DNA from 2 places in the Enterobacter sp. DVT3837 genome. Region 1 is predicted to be linked to the other one. Evidence: predicted binding sites of a transcription regulator. Region 1 holds the regulator's gene; the other holds the start of a gene.
The links. The regulator LexA, encoded in region 1, represses DNA repair genes until DNA is damaged. The targets are predictions, from matches to a motif close to TNCTGTATGTACATACAGNA.
Positions count from the first base shown of each region.

Region 2: umuD (translesion error-prone DNA polymerase V autoproteolytic subunit) is a predicted target of LexA. The motif match lies at 1,604-1,623, and genes of this name have one in related genera.

Region 1 covers NZ_JBWDLA010000001.1:1,104,003-1,111,252, reverse strand. The annotation lists gene plsB (glycerol-3-phosphate 1-O-acyltransferase PlsB) at 1-439, opposite strand, end outside; gene AC0XWG_RS05440 (diacylglycerol kinase) at 594-962, shown strand; gene lexA (transcriptional repressor LexA) at 1,071-1,679, shown strand; gene dinF (MATE family efflux transporter DinF) at 1,743-3,080, shown strand; partial or broken gene AC0XWG_RS05425 (hypothetical protein) at 3,077-3,151, shown strand; gene AC0XWG_RS05420 (CsbD family protein) at 3,200-3,409, shown strand; gene zur (zinc uptake transcriptional repressor Zur) at 3,476-3,988, opposite strand; gene AC0XWG_RS05410 (cupin domain-containing protein) at 4,104-4,592, shown strand; gene AC0XWG_RS05405 (conjugal transfer protein TraF) at 4,763-6,010, shown strand; gene dusA (tRNA dihydrouridine(20/20a) synthase DusA) at 6,092-7,087, shown strand; gene pspG (envelope stress response protein PspG) at 7,224-7,250, shown strand, end outside.
Region 2 covers NZ_JBWDLA010000004.1:42,658-49,907, reverse strand. The annotation lists gene AC0XWG_RS24720 (plasmid partitioning/stability family protein) at 1-440, opposite strand, end outside; gene parM (plasmid segregation protein ParM domain-containing protein) at 443-1,414, opposite strand; gene umuD (translesion error-prone DNA polymerase V autoproteolytic subunit) at 1,646-2,077, shown strand; gene AC0XWG_RS24705 (Y-family DNA polymerase) at 2,077-3,348, shown strand; gene AC0XWG_RS24700 (ParB/RepB/Spo0J family plasmid partition protein) at 3,998-4,963, opposite strand; gene sopA (plasmid-partitioning protein SopA) at 4,963-6,129, opposite strand; gene AC0XWG_RS24690 (RepB family plasmid replication initiator protein) at 6,870-7,250, shown strand, end outside.

The DNA.
Region 1 (7,250 bases):
GCATGCGCAGCGGTGGATTCTCTTCACCTTTTTCACGACCCGGGCGACGACCAAACATCACCGATACTGGCACCATCTGCACATCCAGATCAGGATTGCTGCGGTGCAGGTCGAGATAGTCATGGAACAGCTTGATGGACTCTTCTTTTGGCGTGTAATAGGTAAACACGCGCGGTCCACCGTGAATGAACACGTAGCGCGGCAGCAGAGTACCGTCAACTTCTAGCGGTTCAAGCGGGTCAGGTAAGTCATGCGCCAGGCACTGGGCGCGAAGCGTCAGTAAGTCTGCCTTCGAGTTATAAGGCAAAACGTACATAATGGGGCGCGACGTATCGAGCCCCAATTCCAGCGCGGGTTCTGCTGGGATAGACTTGCTTTTTACCAGGATGCTTAATGGTAAATTAAGTAATTTGTAGTAAATTCGTGGCCAGCCGGACATAAACGATGTAAAGCCTCTGGTTAATAATGCAATTGCGGCGCAAGGATAACAGAAAGCGCGCAAAATTTCTGTTGTTACCCGTCATACTTCAGGCGGCAGCGAAACGCGCTGCCACTATAGTTACTGACGCTATTTCCAATAAAAGGTTCTTTTAATGGCCAATAATACCACTGGGTTAACCCGAATCATCAAAGCCGCCGGCTATTCCTGGAAAGGTTTCCGTGCCGCGTGGATCAATGAAGCCGCCTTTCGCCAGGAGGGCGTCGCCGCTATCATCGCGGTGATTATCGCCTGCTTCCTTGATATTGATGCAATAACACGCGTTCTTCTGATCGGCTCCGTACTGTTGGTGATGATAGTGGAAATTCTCAATAGCGCTATTGAGGCCGTTGTTGACCGGATTGGTTCAGATTTCCACGAGCTCTCTGGCCGGGCAAAAGACATGGGTTCCGCTGCCGTGTTGCTGGCGATTATTACTGCGGTCATTACATGGGTCACGCTGCTTTGGTCACATTTCCGATGAGCCTCGAGGAATAATTAAGTCCCTGGTTTTTTGTGCAGTTTTTGGTTCCAAAATCGCCTTTGACTGTATATACTCACAGCATAACTGTATATACACCCAGGGGGCGGAATGAAAGCGTTAACGACCAGGCAGCAAGAGGTGTTTGATCTCATCCGGGATCATATCGGCCAGACGGGTATGCCACCCACGCGTGCGGAAATCGCTCAGCGTCTGGGCTTCCGTTCTCCGAATGCTGCCGAAGAACACCTGAAAGCGCTGGCGCGTAAGGGCGTGATTGAGATTGTTTCGGGCGCGTCACGCGGTATCCGCCTGCTGGTGGAAGAAGAGACGGGCATTCCGCTGGTGGGGCGTGTTGCTGCCGGTGAGCCTTTACTGGCACAGCAGCATATTGAAGGCCACTACCAGGTCGATCCGGGGATGTTTAAACCGAGCGCTGATTTCCTGCTGCGCGTAAGCGGCATGTCGATGAAAGACATCGGTATTCTTGACGGTGATCTGCTTGCGGTTCACAAAACGCAGGATGTGCGAAACGGCCAGGTTGTGGTCGCGCGTATTGATGACGAAGTGACCGTTAAGCGTCTGAAAAAACAGGGTAATACCGTACAGCTGCTGCCTGAAAACAGCGAATTCTCCCCGATTGTGGTGGATCTTCGCGAACAGAACTTCTCTATCGAAGGGCTGGCAGTAGGGGTGATTCGCAACGGCGAATGGCTGTAATCTCTTCCTGACAGGCTACGGCGTTGCTGTAGCCTGCTTCCTTTACCTCTCCCGGTATTTTTCATGTCACTGCTGACGGCATCAGATAAGGCATTGTGGCGTCTTGCACTGCCGATGATTTTCTCCAATATTACCGTGCCCTTGCTGGGTCTGGTCGATACTGCTGTTATTGGTCATCTGGATTCACCTGTTTATCTTGGCGGCGTGGCGATTGGCGCGACGGCAACCAGCTTCCTGTTTATGCTGCTGCTCTTTTTGCGCATGAGTACTACCGGGCTCACGGCACAGGCGTATGGTGCCAGAGATCCTCTGCGTCTGGCCCGCGCGCTGGTGCAGCCGCTCATTCTTGCGCTTGGTGCGGGAGTATTAATCGTTGTATTGCGCTCGCCCCTGATTGACCTCGCGCTTCACATCGTTGGCGGTAACGAGGCAGTGCTGGAGCAGGCGAGACGTTTCCTGGAAATTCGCTGGCTCAGTGCGCCGGCATCACTGGCTAACCTGGTTCTGCTGGGGTGGTTACTGGGCGTGCAGTATGCCCGCGCGCCCGTCATTTTGCTGGTGGTGGGAAACCTTCTCAACATTGTGCTTGATGTCTGGCTGGTAATGGGTCTGCATATGAACGTGCAGGGGGCTGCACTGGCGACGGCAATTGCCGAATACGGGACTTTTATCATCGGTCTGTGGATGGTCTGGCGCGTGCTGGCGATGCGCGGGATCTCTCTTGCGCTACTCAAAACCGCATGGCGCGGCAATATCCGTAAGCTGCTGGCACTCAACCGCGACATCATGCTGCGCTCACTTCTCCTTCAGCTCTGTTTTGGCGCGCTGACGGTTTTCGGGGCTCGGCTGGGGCCAGACATCGTCGCGGTCAATGCCGTATTGATGACGCTACTGACCTTTACCGCCTACGCGCTGGACGGTTTTGCCTATGCTGTGGAAGCACATTCCGGGCAGGCGTACGGTGCGCGCGAAAGCGGGCAGCTTCAGGATGTCTGGCGGGCAGCCTGTCGTCAGTCAGGGCTGGTGGCACTGGCATTTGCGCTGGTTTATGCCGTTTTTGGCGAGCAGATCATTGCATTACTCACCTCACTTCCCACACTGCGTGAACTGGCGAGCCACTATCTCATCTGGCAGGTGATCTTACCGGTGGTCGGTGTCTGGTGTTATCTGCTGGACGGCATGTTCATTGGGGCTACGCGCGGAGCCGAAATGCGTAACAGTATGGCGGTGGCAGCAGCAGGGTTTGGTCTGACGCTGCTGACGCTTCCCTGGCTTGGCAATCACGGTTTGTGGCTGGCGTTGGCCGTTTTCCTCTCGTTGCGGGGCCTGTCTCTGGCCTTTATCTGGCGCCGTCACTGGCGAAATAATACCTGGTTTCCTTCCCATCACGATATATCGTGACGGTTAAAGATTCCGAATATCAAAATAGCTGCAGAATCCTTAACTACAATTATTATCACGTCCAGCAGAAAAGAACGTAACGGACGTTACGACCCGACGCTTAACAAGAGGACACGATGATGAATAAAGACGAAATCAGCGGCAACTGGAAGCAGTTCAAAGGTAAAGCGAAAGAGCAGTGGGGGAAGCTGACAGATGACGATATGACCGTCATTGAAGGTAAACGCGATCAGCTTGTCGGTAAAATCCAGGAACGCTACGGCTACGCAAAAGACCAGGCGGAAAAGGAAGTCGGCGACTGGGAAAAACGCAACGACTACCGCTGGTAACCGGGTTATACCCGAAAGTACAAGGAAGTACACCCTGAGGGCGGCCATGAGCCGCCTTTTTCATTGCTAGCGAGGTTTTTTCTTCACAACGATTGTGTGGTCGTGCTGGCACTTATCGTGATGGCTGCATGATTCCACCTCGACACAGGCAGAACACAGCCCATGTGCTTCAATAACATTATGACGCAAGGCAAAGCCCATTTTGGCCGCCAGCGTATGCATAATGTCTTCAACACCTTCAGCCCCTTCTTCTTTTACCACGCCGCAGCGGTCGCAGATAAACATGGCTGATGTATGGGTTGGCTGGTCAAACAGGTGGCACAGCACATAGCTGTTTGTGGATTCAACCTTATGCACGAACCCTTGTTCCAGCAGAAAATCGAGCGCGCGATACACCGTAGGCGGTTTGGCCTGCGGCTCGCTTTCGCGGAGCAGGTCGAGCAGATCGTACGCGCTGATGGCTCCCTGTTGCAGGCTCATCAGGCGTAATACCTCAAGGCGCTGCGGAGTCAGGCGCACATTGCGTTGCGCGCAGAGCTTTTCGGCCTGCGCTAACAGCTCTTTTGTGGACTTATCCATTTAGCACCCCGGATGTTATAGGACGGAAAACCCTCACTTTATCATGTTCTGGTAAAAACACCGAGATCCGCCTGTCTGTGCTATACCTGACGCATTGCAAACCGGGAAACGAACAATGAAAAGACCTGACTGTATTCGACACTGGCGCGACGTGGAAGGCGCTGATAACTCAACCTATCCCGACAGCGACGAGCGTTTTTCCATCGGTGCGCCGCTGGCTCGCAAGCTCGGGCTGGGGCGTATTGGTATCCATCATGAGCGTTTACCCCCCGGACGTCGGACATCCTATCCTCATGCGGAAAGCGACGAAGAAGAGTTCATTTACGTGCTTGAAGGCTATCCTGAAGCCTGGATTAATGGCTATTTGTGGAAACTTGAACCCGGCGATAGCGTAGGGTTTCCCGCCGGAACCGGCGTCTGCCACACCTTTATCAACAACACGGACGAAGAGGTTCGACTCCTGGTAGTTGGCGAAGCCAACAAGAAGCACAACCGCATCTACTATCCGCTCAACCCAGTGTATGCCGCCACGCGAGAAGATCGCTGGGTCGATCACCCGCCCCAGTTTTTTGGGCCGCATGATGGAAAACCTGGGAAAAAATAATTTCCTCTTCTATAAATATTGAGGGCCGTCACAAATTACAACAGGTCTGGTTAGAATTTAACTTAAGGAAATAGCGGGTCTTTTTGTACTTATTCACAGCAATAGTTCGTACCTGTTTGGGTGATAACAGACAGGGGTTATTTCATAACAGACTATAAGACGAGCATACTGTGAAAAAACATTTTAAATTTTCGGTGGTTAGCATCGCCGTCTCCTTGTTTATGGCAAATCAGGCCGGAGCAGCCAATACCTGGACAGAAGCACGTAGCGATGCGATGGGGGGGACGGGGGTCGCGGCTGGGAGCTATGGCAGCGGGGTGTTAATCAACCCGGCGTTGCTTGCAAAGGCGAAACCTGACGATGGTATCACGGTGATCCTGCCATCTATCGGTGCGCAAATTTCAGACAAAGACAACCTGCGCGATAAGATTGATGACATCAGCGATGATGTCAGCGCCTATCGCAGTACCCTGGATAATATCAATCTTATCGATCTCCTTAATCCTTCCAGTGCTGCATCGCGGCAGGTCTCTGCCGCTGCAGGCGACCTTGCCGATCAACTGGATTCACTGAAAGGGAAAACCGCCAGCGGTAAAGCGGGAGGTGGGATCGCTGTAAGTATTCCTAATGACGTGCTCTCAGTGGCTTTCGTGGCCAAAGCCAATGCGCGTGCTCGCGTGAGTTCTTACATCGATCAGGGTGATATCGACAAATTGCGCGCGGTGGAAGCCGTTCCGGCGGCCGTATTTGGGGTTGACCCGAATGATTTGAAATCAAAGGGTTTTGGTCGTGCTGCAATCGTTTCAGACTATGGCGTTGCAGTGGCGCGTCAGTTTGATATCAGCGGTGTGCCTGTTTCCGTGGGTATCACTCCTAAGCTGCAACAGACCTGGCTCTACAACTACACGGTTTCGATCTACAACTTTGACAGTGGCGATATCAACAGCAGTCGCTATCGCAACGACGATACTGGGTTTAACGTTGATGCCGGTCTTGCTGCTGATTTCGGTGAAAACTGGACGGTGGGTTTGACCGGTAAAAACCTGTTCTCGCGTGATATCGACACCAAAGAGGTGGATGGCGTGCGCGATACTTACCAAATCAGCCCTGTCGTTACGGCGGGTGCGGCCTGGCATACCGATCTCCTGACGCTGACGGCGGATGGTGACCTGACCGAAACCAAAGGTTTTAAAAGCGAAGAGAACTCCCAATATGTTGGCGTGGGTGCGGAAGTGACGCCATTGAGCTGGCTGGCGGTTCGTGCAGGTTATCGTGCTGATGTGAAAGACAATGACAGCAATGTCTTTACCGCAGGTGTGGGGTTTGCACCGCTTAACACGGTTCATATCGACCTGATGGGTCTGTATGGTGAAGACGAAACCTGGGGCGCGGGGGCGCAACTGAGCATGACGTTCTAAAGTCCACCGGAGGCGCTGCGCCTCCGGCTTTTCTTTGTGCTATAGTAGCGCCCCTTTTCACCAGATGCTTAAAACTTCGCCATGTCGTCAGAATTACAGACTGCTTTCCCTGCACACCGTTTCTCCATTGCGCCAATGCTCGACTGGACGGACAGACACTGCCGCTACTTCCTGCGTCAGCTCTCCCGCCATACGCTGCTGTACACCGAAATGGTGACCACCGGTGCGATTATTCACGGTAAAGGAGACTATCTGGCTTACAGCGAAGAGGAGCACCCGGTTGCCCTGCAGCTTGGTGGTAGCGATCCGGCCGCGCTGGCGCAGTGTGCGAAGCTTGCAGAAGCGCGTGGCTACGACGAGATCAACCTCAACGTTGGCTGCCCGTCTGACCGCGTGCAAAACGGTATGTTTGGCGCGTGCCTGATGGGGAACGCACAGCTGGTGGCGGACTGCATTAAGGCGATGCGCGATGTCGTCTCCATTCCGGTCACGGTCAAAACCCGTATCGGCATTGACGACCAGGACAGCTACGAATTCCTGTGCGACTTTATCAATACGGTATCCGGGAAGGGTGAGTGCGAGATGTTTATCATCCACGCGCGAAAAGCCTGGCTCTCTGGCCTCAGCCCGAAAGAGAACCGTGAGATCCCGCCGCTGGACTACCCGCGCGTGTATCAGCTGAAGCGTGACTTCCCGCACCTGACGATGTCAATCAACGGTGGCATCAAGTCGCTGGAAGAGGCCAAAGCGCATCTGGAACATATGGATGGCGTGATGGTCGGGCGCGAGGCGTATCAGAACCCGGGCATTCTGGCGACGGTCGATCGCGAAATCTACGGTGTAGAAGGCGCAGATACCGATCCGGTTGCGGTGGTTCGTGCCATGTATCCGTACATCGAACGCGAGCTGAGCAACGGCACATATCTTGGCCATATCACCCGCCACATGCTTGGCCTTTTCCAGGGTATTCCGGGAGCGCGTCAGTGGCGACGTTACCTGAGCGAGAACGCGCATAAAGCCGGTGCCGACATCGAGGTGCTGGAACATGCGCTGAGACTGGTGGCTGATAAGCGATAAATTTCGCTAAAAGATGGTCAAATTCACCACGCCCTGCAAATCTTTGCGGGGCGTTTTGCTTTAAGAACAATGAGTTAGTTTTGGCATGCTTTTTGTAATGGTTACTGCATTACTCAGGAGCGTGTGGGAGAAAAACATGCTGGAACTACTTTTTGTGATTGGC
Region 2 (7,250 bases), on a different contig from region 1:
CCGGTGATAATCAGGTTTCTCAGCAGCTCTCCGCGCAGGCGGGATGACACGCCCGTCAGCACACGCTCAACCCGTTCACTGCTCCGGTCATCCTGAAGCGTCAGGGTGTAACGCCGGCGCTGGTATTCCGTCTCAGGTGACATGGCCAGAGCCGCCACGCCACCATCAGGCTCATCAGGAAGTCCTGAGAGTGAAGACCAGGTGCCGGATACCAGCGCCATCACGGCACAAAGCCGGATGGCGCTCAGATGCCCGTCAAAGAACACCGGGATCAGCGCCGGTAAACGGGCATCCGTCTGGTACATCACCGCCCCGGCGGTGGCGGCGGTCCGGATGAAGTCACCGCGCAGGGGCTGTGAGATGGTGCTGATGGTCGCCATCGCCGCGATGTCGGTGCGATCGTCGCTGTGCAGATAGAAAGAATACTGGCCGTCCGGCACGTTTAGTCCTCTTTATTGTAAAGGGCAATCTCTCTGGCCAGTGCCAGCTGCGGATCGCCGATAACCTCGATACGGTCAGGAGCCAGAGGCCAGGCCTGACGGATAGCCTCTTCAATGAGGGATGCCCCTCCCCCGACCAGGAATACCCGGTTAACGTTCCTGAAGGCCGTCAGCTCACTGGTGACGCGCGCGCCCAGGGAAGTGATTGCCTCTGTAATTTTGTTCAGAACATCGTCAATTTTTCCGGCATTGTTGATCACTCGCTGCAGATACTGACGATCATTGCGGTTGCGGATGACCGTGTCAGCAATAAGCGCGCTGGTTTCGCTGTCTGCAGCCCGCAGCGCGCCTGCAGCTGCGCGGGTGACCTGTGACACGCCGACAGACGGATTGCCGTGTACCGCACTGATATCATCAAACTGTCCGACAATCACGCCGGCATCGAGCGTGGTTCCGCCGAGATCGATAATCAGGGTGGTCTCAGCGGGTCCGGGCTTCAGCTCCGCGAGACGGGAGAACGCCGCCGGCAGTGATTCAGGCATCACCTTCACGTCCGTTACGGTAAATGCCCTGCCCTTATTCAGAACCAGCTCACGCATCAGGTTTTCTCGTTTGCGTCGGATGTTCTCCTCGTTCCGCTGGCAGTCCCCGTCATAATACTCGCTCAGGGGCAGCGTCACGGTCAGGCTCACCGGCTGCGGCTCAAGTCCGCTGTTCAGCATGGCATGATGCACGGCCAGCAGGTTGAGATCACCGTACTGGTATTCCACGTTTGTTGTCGGGATGGCATCCCGGCTGACGCGGTCCCAGGTGTATTTCAGCGTGCCCACCTGATAGTTGAACGTTGCGGCACTGAATTCCGCCACTTTCCAGCCATGCCGGAAGGAGTTAGCAGAAACCCGGGTCTGCAGCTCGTTTCCTTCAAACCATGCCAGCTTAACATTAGTTGAACCATCATCGCAGTAAATATTCATCATTATGCTCCGTCAATTAAACTCAATTTGATACATATTATAAGAGCAAAATGGCAAAATAAAAGCCATACTTCTCATTGTGAGTAATTTAAATGTCCCATAATGATATTAAATAGCATTTTGAGTAACTTAGATTACTCACCCTGTTCATGAAGCAGGTGATCTGGATTATCCTCACGCTGTTAAATATACTGTATGCATATCCAGCATATTTAGACGTCAGGAGGAAAGATGAAACTGCAGCTTTTCAGCACCGGGAAAGCACTCCCGCCACAGGCCCATCCGTTGTTTGCAGACCTGGCCAGCTGCGGTTTTCCGAGCCCTGCCGCTGACTATGTCGAGTCCGACCTGGATCTCCATGATTACTGCATACGGCACCCAAGCGCGACTTACTATCTCCGTGCCAGCGGTGACAGCATGTCCGACGGCAGCCTTTACAATGGCGATCTGCTGGTTGTGGACAGTGCAGAGAAGCCCCGGCACGGCGATATTGTTGTGGCCAGTGTGCAGGGGGAGTTTACGGTTAAACGGCTTCTGCTGACGCCACGACTGACGCTGCAGCCAATGAACGCCGCCTGGCCGCCGATTTATCCCGACCCGGACGATCTGGATATCTTTGGCGTCGTCACGCACATCATCCACCGCCCGAGGGAGATGTACTGATGTTTGCCCTGGCCGATGTGAACAGCTTTTATGCCAGCTGCGAACGTGTTTTCCGCCCGGATTTGAAAGGAAAGCCGGTTGTGGTGCTCAGTAATAACGATGGCTGCGTTATCGCAAGAAGTGCCGAGGCAAAGCCCTGGATCAAAATGAGCATGCCGTGGTTTCAGATGAAAAACGAAACGTATCCGGAAAAAATATACGCGTTCTCAAGCAACTATGAACTTTATGCCTCGATGTCAGCGCGCGTGATGAGCTGCCTGGAGGAGCTGGCCCCAAGGGTGGAACAGTATTCGATTGACGAGATGTTCCTCGACCTGACCGGCGTTGAGCACTGCATGGACCTGGAGGACTTCGGCCGGCAGCTGCGCCAGCACGTGTATGACTGTACCCGTCTGACCATCGGCGTGGGTGCCGGGCCGACGAAAACCCTGGCAAAATCAGCCCAGTGGGCCTCAAAGGAGTGGAAACAGTTTCGTGGTGTGCTCGCCCTGACCAGGGGGAATCCTCAGCGAACGCGGAAACAGCTTTCACTGCAGCAGGTCGAAGAGATCTGGGGCGTGGGAAACCGTATTGCACGCAAACTTAATGTACTGGGTATCAGGACCGCGCTCGATCTGGCCCTGACGAACCCGGCCTTTATACGCAAAAATTTCTCCGTCGTTCTCGAGCGAACAGTACGCGAACTGAACGGGGAAAGCTGCATGTCGCTTGAGGAAGCACCACCGACGAAACAGCAGATCGTCTGCAGCCGCAGCTTTGGAGAGAAAATCACGGAGTACGATTCGCTCCGCCAGGCTGTCTGTCAGTACGCAGAGCGGGCCTCTGAAAAGCTGCGGAAAGAGCGCCAGTACTGCCGGCATATTTCCGTTTTCATCAAAACGTCTCCGTTCGCCGTTAAAGAGCCTTACTACGGCAACGTGGCCACGGAGAAACTGCTTACACCCACTCAGGACACCCGGGACATTATTGCGGCCGCCACAACGGCTCTGGAGCGTATCTGGAAGGATGGGCACCTGTATGCCAAAGCCGGTGTGATGCTGAATGACTTCACCGGCTCCGGCGTTTCGCAGCTGCAGCTGTTCGACGAACGTCCGCCACGTCCTCACAGCTCTGAGCTGATGAAGGTTCTCGATGGCATTAATCATTCCGGTCTGGGACAGATCTGGTTTGCCGGGCGAGGGATAGCGCCATCATGGCAAATGAAACGCGATATGCTCTCCCCTGCGTACACCACCCGCTGGAAAGATATTCCCGTTGCGAGGATCAGATAAATTCTGCTTTTCTGAGAGATCCAGTAGTGCTCGCCGCAGCCGAACGACAGGGTGAAGCCCGCGAGTGAGCGAGGAAGCACCAGGGAACAAAACGAACATAATCTTCTTACGCACCTAATACAGGAATCACAGTAACAATCTTAAAATCTGTATTGTGATAGAAACAGCTGAATAGAGTGGGACCATGGTCCCAGTTAAATCCGGCGTGTGGAATCGATATTCCAGGCGGGGTTGAAGGATGAGTTCTGACACGCAAGTAGGAGGTGGGACCGTGGTCCCAGTTAAATCCGGCGTGTGGAATCGATATTCCAAGCGGGCTTGACGGGTGAGTTCTGACACGCAAGTAGGAAGTGGGACCGTGGTCCCAGTTAATCTGGTGTATGAAATCAGTATTCCGGGATGGGTTACCTTCTGAGTTCTGATATGCAGGTTGAGGGGTGAACTGCGGAACTAGTTAAGGAAAACTAGAAAAAACTGGATCTTTAGATTGTGGTAACAATCAGGTTGGGAGAAGTAAACAGATCTTTTTAACAACACTGGGCTATAGTGCAGAAAATAACTGCTTCGGATGTATATATTCCGAAGCAGCATGTAACGCATTAAGGATATTGGAAATTAATGAAGACTCTCGCGTGTATCATTAAACAGGCTAAACTTTTTGTAAGTCGCGCAGTATGCTTTCTATCTTCTCGATACACTCGGCAGGCAAACGAGATTTATCGAGATTAAAAATCACCTTATCGCCTTTGTATAGGGCTGTCGCACCAGGTACAAATTGATGACGGGTATTAAGGTTTACTTTTTTACCTGATGGCTCTTTCAGAACATCCGTCAGTAAACCAATAACTTCCTCGGATTCAAAGATAACTCCCGCTTTTTTTTGCTCATGAAGCTGTTGTGTCCGTTGCAACAATAAAGCTTCTTTTCCCGAAAATGCTTTGTACAGCGTCTCCCCAGAGCGGGCGGAAAGTTCACCAGGATGAGTAAACAGGGCAACCACTGATTTTGGCAAATGGGCCGTGTTGATGCAACGCGTGATGATTTTACGGGAAATATTCTCAGCTTCAGCCAGAGCAGAGATATTGCCGTTAAAATCATTTTCCAACCGCTGTGCATAACGGTTGCCCCGTTCATAAGCGCTGACAGGACGATAATCATTACCCAGCCGTGATAAAGCTATCATCTGTTCGTCATCGAGATCCCCGACGAGAACACGATAATCTGATGATGTCAGTATGGCGGCTTTACGACGGCGACTACCATCAGCAATTTCAATGACACCTTCTACCCTTCGTCCGAACGCAGGCGTCTGTTGACCACTCAGCATAAAAGAGGGAATCAGATCATCAAGCGCGTCTTCGGTCAGTAGTTCCTGGTCACGTTCATTACCTGACCAGACTCTTGATGCCGCCTCGACACTCTCGCCCGGGATCGCTTCCAGAATAAATTTCACTTCCCGGCCACAAACCGGAAGCAGAATGGTATTCCCGCGGGCCATGGCTCCAACCCGTGCAATTAATGAATCAACCATCGGTGCAGCGGGTGCCGCTGAAGGTTCAGTTTCGGGGCGGATATCTTTTACGGTATGTTTTGGAATGACTGGTGCACGTTTCATTATCTGATCTCCCAGCGAGGTTTAATCAGGCGATCAAAAATTTCATTACAGACAGGCTCCCAGATAGACAGCGCATTTCGCCAGGCTCCTGTAGATGAGCGCTGATCGATAGCCTGCTCAAACACCGTTCTCATACGGATCTGACCTTTACCGACTTCGTCGGTCTCGCGAACAACGTTTTTCAGTACCATGCTTCCCCAGGCATCGCGGATCTGTTCTTCCATCCAGGGTGACTGTGAGCCATTGTTATTGCTGTACTTGGTCAGAAGAATTCTAACGTCAGGTTCAAAACCCTGCAGGTCCACGTTTTTTAACAGGTCGCGCAGCATGTCAAAAAACTGAAGGGCAGAGGTGTAATCAAATAACTCTGCTGGCGTTGGCACGATGAGTACATCTGCAGCACAGACGACATTGATGGTACCAATACCGAGGTTCGGTGCACTGTCGATAACAATGACATCATAATCATGGGCCACTGTTTCGATGGCCAGGCGAAGCATCATATGAGGTTCTGTCGGCAGTTTCCCGTTGTCAAACCTTCCCATTAGTTCTGTCTCAATGCGGTGCAGAGCCAGGCATGAAGGTATGATGTCGAGACCCGGCCAGCAGGTGGCTTTGACGGCATAGGCTGCATCATCGCGCTCACCAAGATAAAAAGGCAGCAGTGTGTCTTCGGCATGGATATGCAAATCAGGGACCCAGCCGTGGTACATGGAGGCTGTGCCTTGAGGATCGTTCCCTTCGACAAGCAGTACTCGCAGCCCTTTCAGCGCCAGGTCCTGTGCCAAATGTACAGATACAGATGTCTTATAGACACCCCCTTTATGTGCTGCCACCGCAATGACGGGCGGAACGCTGTCATCAGGACGGCGCAGACGGGTGCCAAATACATCCCGCATATGGTTGATTTGTTCAATGGTGTAGCCCACCCGCTGCTCTACACGTCCACGCATTTCCATATCAGGATGGGGAAGGCGTCCTGCTTTTTCTGCATCACGGATTGCCTGAGAAGAAACGCCAATCAGATCGGCGGCCTCACCCACACGCCAGCGACGGGTAATTTTCCTGGCTTCCGGGCTATCATCGTTAAACTGTGCAATCGCGATAGCTTTCGTCATTTCATGACCGGCCGTAATGCACTGGTCAAGCGTTTCCATCAGTCCCATTCTTTGTTCCTTATTATTATCTTTGCATTAATCTATTAAATCTTGGTAAAAGGCGCAAAGCAACATTAAAGTTGCAAACCGTCTTAAATATTGCAAAGCCGATCAAAATATAGTCTTGTTCAGTTCAGCATCCGCCTGAAAGGCTGCCGCATGCTTCAGTCAATATCATCCGCTCGCCGCAGAAAGTATGCGCGCGTAGGCGCATGCGTCGAGGAAGCGGAATTACTCCGTACTAACAAGGTGTGGCTGACGCTCTGAAGCTAACGAAGCTCCACTGGAAGGAACTGAATGGTAAGGAATTGACTATAGTATGCAGATTATTGACTGCGGTATGAAGCTGAATAGGAATAGGGAAGAGTAATGACATGCATTTTTCTGCATATCACAGTCAAGACTATTGCCTTTCCTGGTGTTGTATTACTGGGTTGTTGTACCAAGATTCACATTGTGTCATGTCAGTGGTCCATATGTATTGGATGCTGGCTGTTATTCCATATTTCGATCCAGTAATTGATCCTTAAGGAGATCATGTTGAGATCAAAAAGAGATCCCCGGATCGTTTAGCGCCCCGCTACGCCTGAGCCTGGAGACTATCTTCATTAACTGTGGTGTGTGGTATGTTGACTGTTGTGTGCGAGATCAACTATTGCGGTATGCAATTGTATTAACTGGGGTATGTATTTCCGTTGACTGTGATATGCGTATATACTTTCGTTTGTGGATAACCGCGGGTTAATAAAATGGCTATGGAAAATAATGAGTTACCCCTGAATCTTCAGGAGGTCAATAAGACAACGGGTGAAGTTGTTAAGCTGGATGTCAACAGCGCCAGCACTGTTCAGCCTGTTGCGCTCATGAGGCTTGGTCTGTTCGTTCCTACCCTCAAATCGACCTCTAGGAGTAAGACGAACCGCAAAAACGTCACGGATGCGACTGAGGAGCTCGTACAGCTGTCCATTGCCCGGAGTGAAGGGTATACCGATGTCAGGATCACCGGATCGCGCCTCGATATGGATACGGACTTCAAAGTCTGGCTTGGAATCATCCGTTCAATGTATGATTTTGGCGTTAAGGATGACACGCTCAAGCTGTCTTTTGTTGAGTTTGTTAAAATGTGTGGC